DNA from 3 places in the Streptomyces odontomachicola genome. Region 1 is predicted to be linked to each of the others. Evidence: riboswitches for the same ligand, from Rfam matches in the RefSeq annotation. Region 1 holds a riboswitch; each other region holds the start of a gene.
The links. Region 1 has a riboswitch for cobalamin ahead of metE (5-methyltetrahydropteroyltriglutamate--homocysteine S-methyltransferase). Riboswitches for the same ligand answer to the same signal wherever they lie in the genome.
Positions count from the first base shown of each region.

Region 2: linked by a shared signal. The riboswitch ahead of ABEE00_RS32575 (cobalamin biosynthesis protein) and the one ahead of metE (5-methyltetrahydropteroyltriglutamate--homocysteine S-methyltransferase) in region 1 are both predicted to bind cobalamin.
Region 3: linked by a shared signal. The riboswitch ahead of ABEE00_RS30360 (ribonucleoside-diphosphate reductase subunit alpha) and the one ahead of metE (5-methyltetrahydropteroyltriglutamate--homocysteine S-methyltransferase) in region 1 are both predicted to bind cobalamin.

Region 1 is NZ_JBCFOK010000002.1:438,216-443,781, forward strand. Features, by position in the region: gene metE (5-methyltetrahydropteroyltriglutamate--homocysteine S-methyltransferase) at 1-2,304, opposite strand, end outside; cobalamin riboswitch at 2,499-2,726, opposite strand; gene ABEE00_RS04770 (3-hydroxybutyryl-CoA dehydrogenase) at 2,910-3,803, opposite strand; gene aceB (malate synthase A) at 3,800-5,437, opposite strand; gene aceA (isocitrate lyase) at 5,566-5,566, opposite strand, start outside.
Region 2 is NZ_JBCFOK010000024.1:51,106-56,671, reverse strand. Features, by position in the region: gene ABEE00_RS32590 (class II aldolase/adducin family protein) at 186-842, opposite strand; gene ABEE00_RS32585 (inorganic phosphate transporter) at 1,099-2,382, shown strand; gene ABEE00_RS32580 (hypothetical protein) at 2,417-2,641, shown strand; cobalamin riboswitch at 2,867-3,022, shown strand; gene ABEE00_RS32575 (cobalamin biosynthesis protein) at 3,153-4,109, shown strand; gene ABEE00_RS32570 (cobyric acid synthase) at 4,106-5,566, shown strand, end outside.
Region 3 is NZ_JBCFOK010000020.1:22,365-27,930, reverse strand. Features, by position in the region: gene ABEE00_RS30370 (carbon starvation CstA family protein) at 1-1,695, shown strand, start outside; gene ABEE00_RS30365 (GNAT family N-acetyltransferase) at 1,819-2,313, shown strand; cobalamin riboswitch at 2,463-2,600, shown strand; gene ABEE00_RS30360 (ribonucleoside-diphosphate reductase subunit alpha) at 2,735-5,176, shown strand; gene ABEE00_RS30355 (ribonucleotide-diphosphate reductase subunit beta) at 5,176-5,566, shown strand, end outside.

The DNA.
Region 1 (5,566 bases):
CTCGCCGCGTACCGTGCGGGCCGCAGCGACCAGGTTCTCCAGGCTCTCCCGGGTCTCGGGCCAGCCGCGGGTCTTCAGGCCGCAGTCCGGGTTGACCCACAGCCGCTCGGGCGGCAGCGCCTCAAGCCCCTTGCGGAGCAGGGCCGTCGCCTCCTCGGCGCTCGGCACGCGCGGCGAGTGGATGTCGTAGACGCCCGGGCCCGCCTCGCGAGGGTAGCCGTGGTCGGCCAGCTCATGCGCGACCTGCATGTGCGAGCGCGCGGCCTCCAGGCTGATCACATCGGCGTCGATGTCGTCGATGGCCTGGATGATGTCGCCGAACTCGGCGTAGCACATGTGCGTGTGGATCTGCGTCGCGGGACGCACACCCGCCGTCGACAGCCGGAAGGACTCGGTGGCCCACTCCAGGTAGGCCGGGCGCCCGTCGGCCCGCAGCGGCAGCGTCTCGCGCAGCGCCGGCTCGTCCACCTGGATCACCGAGGTGCCCGCCGCTTCGAGGTCGTTGACCTCGTCGCGCAGCGCGAGCGCCACCTGCCTGGCCGTCTCCGCCAGGGGCTGGTCGTCGCGCACGAAGGACCAGGCGAGCATGGTGACCGGGCCCGTGAGCATGCCCTTGACCGGGCGCTTCGTCTGGGACTGCGCGTACGTAGTCCAGGCCACGGTCATCGGCTCGGGACGCGAGATGTCGCCGGCCAGGATCGGCGGGCGGACGTAGCGGGTGCCGTACGACTGGACCCAGCCGTGCTGCGTGGCCAGGTAGCCGGAGAGCTGCTCGGCGAAGTACTGCACCATGTCGTTGCGCTCGGGCTCGCCGTGCACCAGCACGTCGATGCCCGCCTTCTCCTGGAAGGACAGCACCTCGCGGATCTCGGTCTTGATCCGCTCCTCGTACGCCGCCGCGTCGATCCTCCCCTTGCGCAGGTCGGCGCGGGCCGTGCGCAGTTCGGCTGTCTGCGGGAAGGAACCGATCGTGGTGGTCGGCAGGAGCGGCAGGCCCAGGTGCTCGCGCTGCGCCTTGGTGCGCTCGGCGTAGGGCTGCGAGCGGCGCGTGTCGGCCGCGGTCACCGCGTTCGCGCGCTCGCGCACGGCGGGGTTGTGGGTGATCGAGGAGGCCCGGCGGGACTCCAGGTCGCGGCGGTTGGCCGACAGCGCCTCGGCGGCCTTGTCGGCTCCCTCGTTCAGCGCCTGCGTCAGGGTGACGATCTCGGTCGTCTTCTGCCGCGCGAAGGCCAGCCAGCGCAGCACCTCGGGGTCGATGTCGCCCTCGGCCTGCGCGTCGAGCGGGACGTGCAGCAGCGAGCAGGAGGCCGCCACGTCCACCCGGTCGGCCAGCCCGGTCAGGGAGTTGAGGGTGGTGAGCGACTTCTCCAGATCGTTGATCCAGATGTTGCGCCCGTTGACCACCCCCGCCACCAGGCGCTTGCCGGAGAGCCCGCCCAGCTTGCGCAGGTCCTCGGCGTTGGCGGCAGCGGCCTCGGTGAAGTCCACCGCGAGGCCGTCCACGGGGCTCTTGGCGAGCACGGGCAGCGCCTCGCCGAGCCGGTCGAAGTACGAGGCGACCAGCAGCTTGGGCCGGTCGGCCAGCTTGCCCAGCAGGTCGTAGGCGCGGGAGGCGGCCTCCAGCTCGGCCTTGCTGCGGTCCTGCACCAGCGCGGGCTCGTCGATCTGCACCCACTCGGCGCCGGCCGCGCGCAGCTCACCCAGGATCTGCGAGTACACCGGCAGCAGCTTGTCCAGCAGGGACAGCGGCTCGAAGCCGGGGTTCACGCCCGGGGCGGGCTTGGCCAGCAGCAGGTAGGTGACCGGGCCCACGAGCACCGGCCGCGGGGTGAGCCCCAGCGCCAGCGCCTCCTTGAGCTCGGCGAGCTGCTTGACCGGGTTGGCGGAGAAGGCCGTGTCGGGGCCCAGCTCCGGGACCAGGTAGTGGTAGTTGGTGTCGAACCACTTGGTCATCTCCAGCGGCGCCACGTCCTGGGTGCCGCGGGCCATGGCGAAGAAGCCGTCCAGCGCGTCGGCCTCGACGGCCGCGCGGTGGCGTTCCGGAATGGCACCGACCATCACACTGGTGTCCAGCACGTGGTCGTAGTACGAGAAGTCGCCGGTCGGCACCTCGTGGATGCCGGCGCCTGCGAGCTGCTGCCAGTTGGCCTTGCGCAGGTCCTGCGCGGTCTGCCGGAGGGCGTCTGCGGTGACGCGGCCCTTCCAGTAGCCCTCGATCGCCTTCTTGAGCTCCCTGTTGGGGCCCTGGCGGGGGTAGCCGTACACGGTGGCCCGTGCTGCCGCGGCTGCGGACTTGGCTGTCACGGAACTCTCCTTCGCGAGATCTCTCCTCGGACATCCCGGATCGGGACGAGGACGCGAAGGCGACGGCAGGAGGACGGGAACCGGGCGCGCGGCCTGCGCCCACCGTCCTTGCCTGCTTCCGGGAAACGGTGTCGACACCGTCCGGAAGCGCCCTCCGACCTGCCCTCGAGGTCACCGGGATCCGCACACGACAGGGCGCGTGCGGGCAACGGGCAGGTCTTCGGACTCGTGGGCGCGCCTGCCGGAAACTCATGCTCCGGCGGGCTCCTACTGGCCGTCGCTTCCCGGCCCTTGCGGGCCAGTGCTCATGACGGCGGTCGTTCCCACTCACCGCTGCGGGGCAGTCCCGGAGTCACACCGGGTTCCCTCTTACGACGCCTCCCACCTGGCGGGTGGGGCGAACCAGCTGCACTGCCAGCCTAAACGGATCACCCCGCCCCTGAACAGGGCACCGTGATCATCGGCGGGCGCCGCAGGGCGCCGCGGTTCGCTCAAGACCGCCGCCGCTGAGCGGTAAGTCCCGGGCCGGGCACGCCCGTTGTCGCGCCCGGCCCGCGCCGCCCGCGCTCACCCCTCAGAGGCGCGGGCGACAGCACCAGGGACCCTCACCCCTGGTCGTACACGTGGAACCCCCGGCCGCTCTTGCGGCCCAGCAGCCCCGCCTCGACCATGCGGCTGAGCAGCGGCGGAGCGGCGTACAGGGGCTCCTTGAACTCCTCGTACAGCGAGGCGGCGATGGAGGCCACGGTGTCCAGGCCGATCAGGTCGGCCAGCTCCAGCGGCCCCATCGGATGCGCGCATCCCAGGCGCATGCCCGCGTCCACGTCGGCTGCCGTGGCGAAGCCGGATTCCGCCATGCGCACGGCGGAGAGCAGGTACGGAACGAGCAGTGCGTTGACCACGAAGCCCGCCCGGTCCTTCGAGCGCACCACGGTCTTGCCCAGCGTCTCCGTGGCGAACTCCGCGGCGGCGCGCGCCGTTTCGGGTGACGTGTGCAGCGAGGTCACGACCTCGACCAGGGGCAGCACCGGCACCGGGTTGAAGAAGTGCAGGCCCAGCACGCGGTCGGCGCGCCGCGTCGCCATGCCCAGGCGCATCACGGGGATCGAGGAGGTGTTGGTGGCCAGCACCGCCTCGGGGTCCTCCACGATCTTGTCGAGGAGGGTGAAGACCTCGGCCTTGGCCTCCGCGTTCTCCACCACGGCCTCGACGACGAGCTGCCGGTCGGCCAGGTCCTCCAGGTCTCCGGTGAACACCAGCCGGGCCTGCGCGTCCTCGGCCGAGATGCGGTCGAGCTTGCCGCGCTGGACGGCCCGTTCCAGCGACTCCGCGACCCGCTCTGCGGCTCCCCTCGCGGCGGTCGCGTCGGCCTCGCACACCACGGTGTCCAGGCCCGCGCGTGCGCACACCTCGGCGATGCCGGCGCCCATCCGCCCGCCGCCCACGACGCCGATCCGCCGGAAACGGGGGTTCGGCACGGGGCCCGGACCGGGGCTCATGCGGCTCCCTCCGTGGCGCGCACCAGGTGCTCCGCGTACGCCTCGGTCGTGAAGTAGGCGGGCAACTCGCGGGAGAGCGCGGCGCGTTCGAGCACGGAGCGCGCCTCCAGGGTCAGTGCGCCGGGGTCCTCCTTCGCCAGCGCGGCGCACTCGCGGTCCAGCAGCGCGTGGACGGTCGCGGGGTCGGTGGCGCCGTGCCGCAGCCACTGCCACAGATGGCAGCGGGCGATCTCGGCGGTGGAGGCGTCGGCGGCCTCGCCCTCCAAGGGGACCTCTCCGCTGCCACGCAGCCAGGCGTCGATGTAGCGCAGCGCCACGGCGATGTCCGCGCGGATGCCCTCCTCGGTGGGCGGCCCGGCCGTACGGCGTACGGCGAGCAGGTCCCGTGCGGTGATGTGCACGTCATCGCGGGTGCGCTCGATCTGGTGCGGGCGCCCGGCGAGCGCGCCGTCGAACACCGCGCGGCATGTGGGCACCAGCGCGGGGTCCACGACCGCCGATCCGTCGAAGCCGTCCTCGGCCTCGCGCTCCTTGTCCAGCCGCACCGCGGCGAGGGCCGCCTCCCGCGCGTGAGGTTCGGCGCCGGGGCCGGATGCGGGGAGCTGGGCGGCGAGCCCGCCGAGGGCGTGGGCGCCGCGCTTGTGGCAGGTGCGCACCAGCAGGTCGGTGTAGGCGCGCATGAACGGCGCCGTCATGGTGAGCCGACTGCGGTCGGGCAGGAGGTAGTCGGGGCGGTGCGCGAAGTTCTTCACGAGGCTGAAGAGGTAGTCCCAGCGCCCGGCGTTCAACCCCGCGCTGTGCTCGCGGAGTTCGTGCAGGATCTCCTCCATCTCGAAGGCCGCCGTGATCGTCTCGATCAGCACCGTGGCCCGCACCGTGCCGCGCGGGATGCCCAGCAGGTCCTGGGCCAGCACGAACACGTCGTTCCAGAGCCGGGCCTCGTAGTGGTTCTCCAGCTTGGGGAGGTAGAAGTACGGGCCTGAACCGGCGTCGATCCGGTGCTGGGCGCAGTGGAAGAAGTACAGGCCGAAGTCCACCAGCGCGGCCGACAGCGCGCGGCCGTCGATGCGCAGATGCTCCTCGGTGAGATGCCAGCCACGCGGACGGACGACCGTTGTGGGCGGCACCTGCGCGGCGGCGTCCCCGCGATCGCCGGACCCGGCCCCGTACGCCGGAAGCCCGGCTTGGTTCGGCGGCAGCTCGGCCCCGTACACCGCGAGATCGCGCAGCACCACCTGCCCGCCGATGACGTTCTCCCAGGTCGGGGAGGTGGCGTCCTCGAAGTCGGCCATCCAGACCTGGGCGCCGGAGGCGAGGGCGCGGGCCGCCGCCTCGCGGGTCGGCTGTCCGAAGATCTCCACGCGGCGGTCGGTGAGCCCGGGGGCCGGCGGGGCCACGCGCCAGTGCGGGTCCTCGCGGATGCCGGCGGTGGCCACCGAGAAGTCCAGCGGTTCGCCGGATGCCAGCCGCAGCGCGCGGCGGCGCCGCTCGGTGAGCAGCGCACGGCGCCGGTCCTCGAACGCGGCGTGCAGGCGCCCGAGGAAGGCCAGCGCCTCCGGGGTGAGGATCTCGTCGTGCCGGTCCCCGTGCGGGGCGAGCACCTCGACGGGACGGGTGAGCGTGGTGGACGGCATGCGGGGCTCCCTCGCTTCAAGAGGCCGTGGAACGCGGAGAGGTGGGGGAGAGGGGGCGGGCGGCGGCCGCCGGTGCCGGGCGCGGGGAGGCGGCCCGGGTCACCGGCGGCGCGCGCCGCGCGGCCGCCT
Region 2 (5,566 bases), on a different contig from region 1:
GAGAGCCTGTGTCATGTCCTCGGTCGGATCAGCGTGCGGCGTCTGGTGCGTGCGATCGCAAGGCGCCGGAAGGTCCTTGTAGCGGAGCTACCAGGGCCTTTCGGCAACGCCGCGAGCGTGCGTGCCAGGCGGCGCACGCCCGGCCGGGGACATGACACAGGCTCTGCGAGCGCGGCGGGCCGCCGTCAGCGCTCCTCGGGCGCGGGGCGCTGGCCGTAGCCGCGCAACTTCCGCGCCACGCGGTCGAGTTCGTCCGGCGGGATCAGCGAGGGCTCGCGTCCGGGCAGCCCGGAGGCGGTGAGCCACACGCGGCACATCCATTCAAGCTGCGCGGTGCGGTCGTAGGCCTGGTCGAGGGTGGCGCCGTAGGCCATCGTGCCGTGGTTCTGCAGCAGGCAGGCGTTGCGGTCGCGAAGGGCGTCGAGCATGTGGTCGGCGAGCTCGTCGCTGCCGTAGGTGGCGTACGGGGCGACGCGTACGGGACCGCCCAGCGCCGCCGCCATGTAGTGGATCGGCGGCAGCTCCTCGACGAGAGTGGAGACGGCGGTGGCGTGCACGGCGTGGGTGTGCACCACGGCCTGCGCGTCGGTGTTGCGGTACACGGCGAGGTGCATCGGCAGCTCGCTGGTCGGTCGCGGGCCGTCGTCGGCCGGCCGCCCGTCGAGCTCGACCGCGCACAGGTCCTCGGGGCCCAGCCGGTCGTAGGGGACCCCCGTCGGGGTGACGAGCACGGTGTCGCCGACGCGCACCGAGACGTTGCCCGAGGTGCCGACGACGAGGCCGTCCTCGACGGTCCTGCGGGCGGTGTCCACCAGCTTCTGCCAGGCGTCCTGCAGCTGCATATGCCTTACCTCCGGGACCGGACCCTACTCGTTGCCCTGGCCAATGGCCGTTCCGGGCACCCTGGACGGGGCGGTGAAGTCCGGGCATGTGCCGGGCAGTTCACGGCGTCGCGAGGGGCCTCCAGGCGTGTGATCCACAGCACACAACAGGCGTCGGGGAGCGACATCGCGGCGCCCGCCGCAGTTCACCTTCCGTTCACTCGCCGTACCTACGTTCACCGAGTCATTAACCTTCGAACTGATTGTGCCTGGGTGAATGGAACACATCACGCTTCTCATCGGGATCGTGATCGTCACGGCCTTGGTGTTCGACTTTACGAACGGCTTCCACGACACGGCCAACGCCATGGCCACCACCATCTCCACCGGGGCACTCAAGCCCAAGACCGCGGTGGCGATGTCGGCGGCCCTCAACCTCGTCGGCGCTTTCATCTCCGTCGAGGTCGCAAAGACCATCTCCTCGGGGCTCATTGACAATGAATCGGGCATCAAGCCCGAAGTCATCTTCGCCGCTCTCGTCGGCGCCATCATCTGGAATCTGCTGACCTGGCTCGCCGGTCTGCCCTCCAGCTCCTCGCACGCGCTGATGGGCGGCCTGATGGGCGCGACCATCGCCTCCGTCGGATTCGGCGCGGTGAACGGCGACGTCGTCGTCATGAAGGTCCTCATCCCGGCCATAGCGGCCCCGCTGGTCGCGGGCATCGCCGCGATGCTGGCGACCCGGCTGACCTACCGGCTGGCGCACAAGGCGGGCGAGGAGCAGACCGCGAAGGGCTACCGCGCCGGTCAGATCACCTCGGCGGGACTGGTCTCGCTGGCCCACGGCACCAACGACGCGCAGAAGACCATGGGCGTCATCACCCTGGCACTGATCGCGGGCGGCGCGCTGGCGCCGGACGCCGATCCGCCGCTGTGGGTCATCGCCTCCGCGGGCCTGGCCATCGCGCTCGGCACCTACCTGGGCGGCTGGCGCATCATCCGCACCATGGGCAAGGGCATCACCGACATCCAGCCGCCGCAGGGCTTCGCGGCGCAGACCGGTGCGGCGGCCACCATCCTGGCCTCCTCGCACATCGGCTTCTCGCTCTCCACCACCCACGTCTGCTCCGGCGCGATCATGGGCTCGGGGCTCGGCAAGAAGGGCGGCGTGGTGCGCTGGTCGACCGCCGGACGGATGGTCGTGGGCTGGGCGCTCACGCTGCCCGCCGCGGGCCTCGTGGCCGGTGGTTCGGCGCTGCTGGCCAAGCAGGGCACCTGGGGCGTGGTCACGGTCGGCGTGCTGGCCCTGGCGATCTGCCTCGCCATCTGGGCGGCCGCGCGCCGCGAGCCGATCGACCACACCAACGTCAACGACGCGCAGGTCTCCCCCGCCGCCGAGGACGCCGGGGAGCCGCAGGGCGTGGTGACCGCCGCGGTGCGCGCGGTCAGCCCGCCGCCCGCTGCAGCGGCGGCGACGGCGGACGGGGACAAGCCCGTCGCCGGCGTCGGGGCCGAGGGTCCTGCCGCTCCGGCCAGGCAGCACACGGCCGGCGTTTCCTGAGGCCGCGACGGCCGAGAGAGAAAGAAGCAGGGTTATGGACATCGACTGGGCCGCACTCGGCGAGGTCTTCGGCGTCACGCTGGTGGCGACGGTCGGACTCGTGGGCGTCTTCACGCTCGGCATCGTGGGCTCCTCCGCACCGCGCGGGCAGGGCGGCGGCGCTCCGGCGCTCGCACGGACCGGCGCCGTGGCGTGCTTCGCGGTGTGCGCGGCCGCGGTGGCGTTCGGCATCTGGATCATCGCGGCGGGCGGCAAGTAGGCGCCCGCCGGCTTGTCGCAGCGTTCCCCCGGGCCCGGCGCCCGGGGGATTTCTGCTGCCGTACGGGACCTCCGTACTCCCCCGCGGAGAACCGCCGCACTCCCCCTCACCGAACCGCCGCACTCCGCGCGGTGGTATCGCTCACAGTCCGACGTCCCAGGTCAAGGCGAAGTTGACGGGGGTTCCCCCGCATGGTGGACTTCACGTTGCCCAGCGGCGGCAGGAGAGGAAGCCGGTGAGAATCCGGCGCGGTCCCGCCACTGTCACCGGGGAGCGCTCCCCCATCAACAGGCCACGGCCCAGGTGCTGAACCGGGCTGGAAGGCAAGGGGGTTGGTGCGCAGGCACCGCAGCGAGCGCCGATCCGGGAGCCAGGAGACTCTCGCCGCCGGACACGTCGAGCCAGGGCGAGGACCCTGAGTGAGGACACACCGCCATGCCTGGCACAGCGTCATATCCGTATCTTCCGCGCGTACGAGGGCACGTACGTGGCGTCTTCGCGCGCTGACGGCATGCCGAGTGTGGATCGCACGGCGGCCGCCCATGTGACCGGCGCCGTCCTCGGCTACGCGCTGGACCTCGCCGTCGGCGACCCGCGCCGCGCCCACCCCGTCGCCGCGTTCGGGCGCGCGGCCGGAGCGCTGGAGCGGGCTCTCTACCAGGACCGCCGCGCCGCGGGTGTCGCGCACACCGCGCTGTGCGCAGGGGGGACCGTCGCCGCCGCCGCGCTGCTCACCCGCGTACTGCCGCGGCCCGTGCCCCGTACGGCCCTCACCGCCGCCGCCGTCTGGGCCGTGGTCGGCGGGGCCTCGCTGTGTGCAGAGGCGAAGGCCATCGGAGAGGCGCTGGAGCGCGGCGACGTGGACGGCGCGCGCGAGCGGCTGCCCCATCTGTGCGGCCGCGACCCGCAGGCGCTGGACGCCGACGGCATCGCGCGAGCCGTCGTGGAGTCGGTCGCGGAGAACACCTCGGACGCGGTCGTGGGCGCCCTGGTGTGGGGCGCGCTGGGCGGTGTGCCCGGGCTCGCGGGGTTCCGTGCCGTGAACACGCTGGACGCGATGGTGGGTCACCGTTCGCCCCGTTACGCGAAGTTCGGCTGGGCGGCGGCGCGGCTGGACGACGTCGCGGGGTGGCCGGGCGCCCGGCTCACGGCGCTGCTCGCGGTGGCGGGCGGCGGCGACCCGCGCGGCGCGGCGCGCGCCTGGCGCGCGGACGCGGGCCGGCACCCCAGCCCCAACGCGGGCCCCGTGGAAGCCTCGTTCGCGGGGGCACTGGGCGTGCGCTTGGGGGGCACGCTCTCGTACGGCGGCCGGACCGAGCACCGTCCCGCGCTGAACTCCGGCGGGCGCCCTGTGCGTTCCGGCGACATCGCGCGGGCCGTGCGGCTCTCGCGGCGCGTCGGCGCGCTGGCGCTGGCCGTCACCGCCGCGGGGCACCTGGCCGCGCGGCGCAGGAAGGGGAGGGTGTGAGCACGAGCCGTACCGGAGGCGGGCTGCTGGTCGCGGGGACGACCTCGGACGCCGGCAAGAGCGTGGTCACCGCGGGCATCTGCCGGTGGCTGGCGCGCAAGGGCCTCAAGGTGGCGCCGTTCAAGGCGCAGAACATGTCGCTGAACTCGTTCGTCACACTCGACGGCGCCGAGATCGGCCGGGCCCAGGCGATGCAGGCCGCGGCGGCGCGCACCGAGCCCAGCGCGCTGATGAACCCCGTGCTGCTCAAGCCAGGCGGCGACCGCACCAGCCAGGTCGTGCTGATGGGCAAGCCGGTGGGCGAGCTGAGTGCGCGCGGCTACCACGCCGGGCGGCAGGGGCAGTTGGCCGAGACCGTCAACGGGTGCCTGGAGGAGCTGCGCGGCACCCACGACGCGGTGATCTGCGAGGGCGCGGGCAGCCCCGCCGAGATCAACCTGCGGCGCACCGACATCGTGAACATGGGCCTGGCCCGGGCCGCACGCCTCCCCGTCGTGGTCGTCGGGGACATCGACCGCGGCGGGGTGTTCGCCCAGTTCTTCGGCACGACGGCGCTGATGTCGGCCGGGGACCAGGAGCTGCTGGCGGGCTATCTGGTGAACAAGTTCCGCGGCGACGTCTCGCTGCTGGAGCCGGGGCTCGCGCAGCTCCGCGACCTCACCGGGCGGCAGACGCTGGGCGTGCTTCCGCATCAGCACGGGCTCGGCATCGACGAGGAGGACGGCCTGCGGGTGTCGCTGCGCGGCACCGTACGGGAGTCCAGCGCGGCGCCCCCGCACGGCAGCGACGTGCTGCGGGTCGCGGTGCTGCCGGTGCCGCTGATGTCCAACTTCACGGACGTGGACGCGCTGGCCGCCGAGCCGGGCGTGGTCGTCCGCTTCACCGACAGGCCCGAGGAGCTGGCCGACGCCGACCTCGTGGTGGTGCCCGGCACCCGCGGCACGGTGCGCGCGCTGCACTGGCTGCGGGAGCGCGGCCTCGCGCAGGCGCTGGCACGCCGCGCCGCCGAGGAGCGCCCGGTGCTGGGCATCTGCGGCGGCTACCAGCTACTGGGCGAGCGCATCGAGGACGAGGTCGAGTCGAAGGCCGGGACCGTGGACGGGCTCGGACTGCTGCCCGTGCGGGTGCGGTTCGCGCGCGAGAAGACCCTCGCGCGGCCCTCAGGCACCGCTCTCGGCCGGCATGTGGAGGGGTACGAGATCCACCACGGGGTGGCCGAAGTGCTGGGCGGCGACGACGCGTTCATGGCGGACGCGCACGGCCGCGCCGTGGACGGCTGCCGGGTCGGCGCGGTGTGGGGCACCCACTGGCACGGTTCGCTGGAGTCGGACGGCTTCCGCCGGGCCTTCCTGCGTCGGGTCGCGGACGCGGCGGGCCGCCACGGCTTCCTGCCGGCGCCGGACACCAGCTTCGGCGCGCTCCGCGAGGAGCAGCTCGACCGGCTCGGCGACCTGATC
Region 3 (5,566 bases), on a different contig from region 1:
CTGGGCCAGATGGCGCGCGAGGAGATCGGCCCGGTGGGCGGGGCGGCCGCGCTGCTCGCGGTGTTCGCCATCATGATCATCCTGCTCGCGGTGCTGGCCCTGGTCGTGGTGAACGCCCTCGCCGAGTCGCCCTGGGGCACCTTCTCCATCGCGATGACCATCCCGATCGCGCTCTTCATGGGCGTGTACCTGCGCGTGCTGCGCCCCGGACGGGTCAGCGAGGTGTCGCTGATCGGCGTCGCGCTGCTGCTCCTCGCGATCGTGGCGGGCAACTGGGTCGCCGAGTCCTCCTGGGCGGAGACCTTCACGCTGGAGCCGGGCACCCTGGTGGTCTGGATGCTGGTGTACGGCTTCATCGCCTCCGTACTCCCGGTCTGGATGCTGCTCGCGCCGCGCGACTACCTGTCCACCTTCATGAAGATCGGCACCATCTCGCTGCTGGCGGTCGGCGTGGTCGTCGCGCTGCCCGGCATGAAGATGGACGCGGTCACCGACTTCGCCACCAAGGGCACGGGACCGGTCTTCGCGGGCTCGCTCTTCCCCTTCGTCTTCATCACCATCGCGTGCGGCGCGCTCTCCGGGTTCCACTCGCTGATCGCCTCGGGCACCACCCCGAAGATGATCCAGAAGGAGACCCAGATCCGGATGATCGGGTACGGGGCGATGCTGATGGAGTCCTTCGTCGCCGTGATGGCGCTGGTCGCGGCCAGCATCATCGACCCGGGCCTGTACTTCGCGATGAACGCTCCGGCGGGCGTGATCGGCGACTCCGTGCAGTCGGCGTCCCAGGCGGTCGCGGGCTTCGGCTATCACATCTCGCCCGACCAACTGGCCGCCGCTGCCAAGGCCGTCGAGGAACACTCGCTGCTCTCGCGCACGGGCGGGGCGCCCACGCTGGCGGTCGGCGTGTCCGAGATCTTCTCCCAGGCGTTCGGCGGCGCCGGGATGAAGGCGTTCTGGTACCACTTCGCGATCATGTTCGAGGCGCTGTTCATCCTCACCGCGCTGGACGCGGGGACCCGGGTGGGGCGCTTCATGCTGCAGGACACGCTCGGCAACGTGATCCCGAAGTTCCGCAACGTGAGCTGGCAGCCCGGGATCTGGCTGACCAGCGGCGTCGTGGTGGCCCTGTGGGGCTACTTCCTGTGGGTCGGCGTGCACGAGCCGCTGGGCGGGATCAACCAGCTCTTCCCCCTGTTCGGCATCGCGAACCAGCTCCTCGCCGCGGTCGCGCTGGCCGTCGCCACCACGCTGCTGATCAAGTCGGGGCGGCTCAAGTGGGCCTGGGTGACCGGGATTCCGCTGGTCTGGGACGCGGTGGTCACGCTGACCGCGAGCTGGCAGAAGGTGTTCTCCTCCGATCCGAAGGTGGGCTTCTTCCAGCAGCGTTCGGACACCCAGGCGGCCATCGCGCAGAACAAGGTGCTCCCGCCCGCCAAGACCATGGACGACATGCACACCATCGTCACCAACACCACGGTGGACGGCGTGCTGTCGGCCCTCTTCGCGCTGCTGGTCGTGGTGGTCCTGGCGGACGCGGCCCGCACGTGTGTGAAGTCGCTGCGGCTGCAACGGGCGGGCATCCCCTCCGAGTTGCAGGAGGCGCCGTACGAGGAGTCGCGGATCACCGCGCCCGACGGGCTGATCTCCACCAAGGAGGAGAGGGCGGAGCTGGCGGCTGCGCAGCGGGAGTGAGCGAGCGTGCGTGGCTGCTCGCGCGTGACCGCTGACGCGGTGACCTGCGCATGAGACCCCAAGTGCCCCACTGGCGGCCGCCGTTCGCGGCGATTGTCAGTGGGGGGCTTCATGCTTGCTCCCATGGACATCACCATCAGGAGCGCGCGTCCGGAGGAGCTGGACGAGATCGGCGAGCTGACCGCCGGGGCCTACGCGTCGGACGGCCTGCTCGACCCCGGCGACCCCTATCTGGACACGCTGCGGGACGCGCGGTCGCGGGAGGGCGCGGGCGAGATGCTGGTCGCCGTCCCGCGCGAGGGCGGCCCCGTGCTGGGCAGCGTGGTCTTCGTCCCGCACGGCACGCGGCTGGCGGAGATATCCGCGCCCGACGAGGCGGAGTTCAGGATGCTCGCCGTGCGCTCCGAGGGACGCGGCCGCGGCACCGGCGAGGCACTGGTCCGCGCCTGCATGGACCGCGCGCGGCTGCTGGGGGTGCGGCGCCTGGTGCTGTCCACGGGCGAGCGGATGAGGGCGGGCCACCGGCTGTACGAGCGGCTGGGCTTCACCCGCACCCCCGAGCGCGACTGGAGCCCGGTGCCGGACGTGAGGCTGATGACGTACGCACTGGAGCTGTAGCCGGAGCGGGAGCCGGAGCCGGAGTTGAAGCCGTCGCCGGAGCTGTGGCCGGAGCCGTGTCCCCGGGCCGCACAGGCGTGGCCCGCGGAAAGATCGCTTGACCCGCGACACAAGATATGGGGTGGGCCGCACAAGCCAACACAACATGTATGCTCGTGTTCGCTGTCGCCGCAGGGGAATCCGGTGCGAATCCGGAACTGTCCCGCAACGGTGAGCGTGGGCCCCTCATGCCCGTATGAGGGCCGGCCCGCGCGAGTCCGAGTGCCTGCCGGCAGTGGGAAATGTCGTCCGGGCTTCGTGGGTTGGGCCGGTGGACGTCGTGGGGTGTGCCCCGTTGTGCCCTGCCCTGGTGGCACCGCACGCCCCCGCGGCCTCGTGCACCACCCGTCGCGGCCCCCGCCACGCGAGGGAGAGCACGTCCGTGACCATCGCACCAGCAGCACCCGCCGCATCCTCCGGCGCGGCCGGTCCTTGTGACAAGGAGCCCGGCTCAGACCCCGGGCGCCCCGAGGAACGCCTGCTGCGCACGCTCGGAGAGCTGACCGAGGGCCTGCCCGCCACCGACCCCGAGCGGATCGCCGCCGCCGTGCGCCGCGGGCGGCAACCCGGCGCGGACTACGCCGAGTTGCACGGCCTCGCCACCGAGACGGCCGCTGGCCTGACCGCAGAGGAGCCGGAGTATTCGCGGCTCGCCGCGCGGCTGCTGACCCTCTCGGTGCGGGAGGAGGCGGCCTCGCAGGGCGCGGACTCCTTCTCCGCCTCGGTCGCCGCCGGGCACGGCGAGGGGCTGATCGCGGACGGGACGGCCCGCTTCGTGCGGCTGCACGCCGAGCGGCTCGACGCGCTGGTGGAGCGGGCGGTGGCGGACGGCGCGGACGACAGGTTCGGCTACTTCGGCCTGCGTACGCTGCACTCCCGCTATCTGCTGCGGCACCCCACCACCCGCAAGGTCATCGAGACGCCGCAGCACTTCCTGCTGCGGGTGGCCTGCGGTCTGGCCGAGGACGACTCCGAGCGCGCCCTCGACGACGTGGCCGAGCTGTACGGGCTGACCAGCTCGCTCTCGTACCTGCCCTCGTCGCCCACGCTGTTCAACTCCGGCACCCGGCACCCGCAGATGTCCTCCTGCTATCTGCTGGACTCCCCGCTGGACGAGCTGGACTCGATCTACGAGCGGTATCACCAGGTCGCGCGGCTCTCGAAGCACGCGGGCGGCATCGGGCTGCCGTTCTCCCGCATCCGCGCCCGCGGTTCGCTGATCCGCGGCACCAACGGGCACTCCAACGGGATCGTGCCGTTCCTGCGCACCCTCGACTCCTCGGTGGCCGCGGTCAACCAGGGCGGCCGGCGCAAGGGCGCGGCCTGCGTCTACCTGGAGCCCTGGCACGCGGACGTCGAGGAGTTCCTGGAGCTGCGGGACAACACCGGCGAGGACGCCCGGCGCACCCACAACCTCAACATCGCGCACTGGATCCCGGACGAGTTCATGCGCCGTGTGGAGGCCGATGCGGAATGGTCGCTGTTCTCCCCCGCTGACGCGCCGGAGCTGGTGGACCTGTGGGGTGAGGAGTTCGACGCGGCGTACCGGAAGGCGGAGGCCGAGGAGCGGTACGTACGCCGCGTCCCCGCGCGGCAGTTGTACTCGCGGATGATGCGCACCCTCGCGCAGACCGGCAACGGCTGGATGACCTTCAAGGACGCCTCCAACCGCACGGCCAACCAGACCGCCGAGCCGGGCAGTGTGGTGCACTCCTCGAACCTGTGCACCGAGATCCTGGAGGTCACCGACGACTCCGAGACCGCCGTGTGCAACCTCGGCTCGGTCAATCTCGCCGCGCACCTGGACGAGGACGGCGAGCTGGACTGGGAGCGCCTGGACGCGACCGTGCGCACCGCGGTGGCCTTCCTGGACCGCGTGGTGGACATCAACTTCTATCCCACGGGCCAGGCCGGAGCCTCCAACTCCCGCTGGCGGCCGGTCGGTCTGGGCCTGATGGGGCTGCAGGACGTGTTCTTCCGGCGGCGGCTCGCCTTCGACTCGGCCGAGGCCCGCGAGCTGTCCACGCGGATCTCCGAGCGCATCATGCTCGCCGCCTACGAGGCGTCGGCCGATCTCGCCGAGCGGCACGGCCCGCTGCCCGCGTGGGAGCACACCCGCACCGCGCGCGGCGTCCTGCACCCCGACCACTACGCGGACGCGGCGCCGCACTGGCCGGAGCGCTGGGAGGCGCTGCGCGCGCGCATCGCTCAGACGGGCATGCGCAACGCGCTGCTGCTCGCCATCGCGCCGACGGCCACCATCGCGTCCATCGCGGGCGTGTACGAGTGCATCGAGCCGCAGGTGTCCAACCTCTTCAAACGCGAGACCCTCAGCGGTGAGTTCCTCCAGGTCAACGCGTACCTGGTGGAGGAGCTGAAGCGGCACGGGCTGTGGGACGGCCAGGCGCTGGAGGCCCTGCGGGACGCCAACGGCTCGGTGCAGGACCTGGAGTGGGTCCCCGAGGAGGTGCGCGCGCTGTACCGCACCGCGTGGGAGCTCCCGCAGCGCGCCGTCATCGACATGGCCGCGGCCCGCACCCCGTACCTCGACCAGAGCCAGTCGCTCAACCTGTTCATGGCCGCGCCGACCATCGGGAAGCTCAGCTCGATGTACGCGTACGCCTGGCGACAGGGCATCAAGACCACGTACTACCTGCGCTCGCGTCCCGCCACGCGCATCGCGCAGGCGGCGGGCGGCGGCACACGGACCGCGGCCGGCGACTCAGCCCCGACCGCCGCGCCCACCCTGCCCGTCCAGCAGGCGGACGAGGAAGCCGCCGCCTGCTCCCTGGAAAACCCCGAGTCCTGCGAGGCCTGCCAGTAATGCCGACCGCCGACGACACGACCACCACCGGTACGCAGAATCTGCTCGACCCCGGCTTCGAGCTGACCCTGCGCCCCATGCGCTACCCGCACTTCTACGAGCGCTACCGGGACGCGATCAAGAACACCTGGACCGTCGAGGAGGTCGACCTCCACTCCGACGTGGCCGACCTCGCCAAGATGACGCCGGGCGAGCAGCACATGATCAGCCGGCTGGTGGCGTTCTTCGCGACCGGCGACTCGATCGTGGCGAACAACCTCGTGCTCACGCTCTACAAGCACATCAACTCGCCCGAGGCGCGGCTGTATCTCTCCCGGCAGCTCTTCGAGGAGGCCGTGCACGTCCAGTTCTATCTGACGCTGCTGGACACCTATCTGCCCGACCACGACG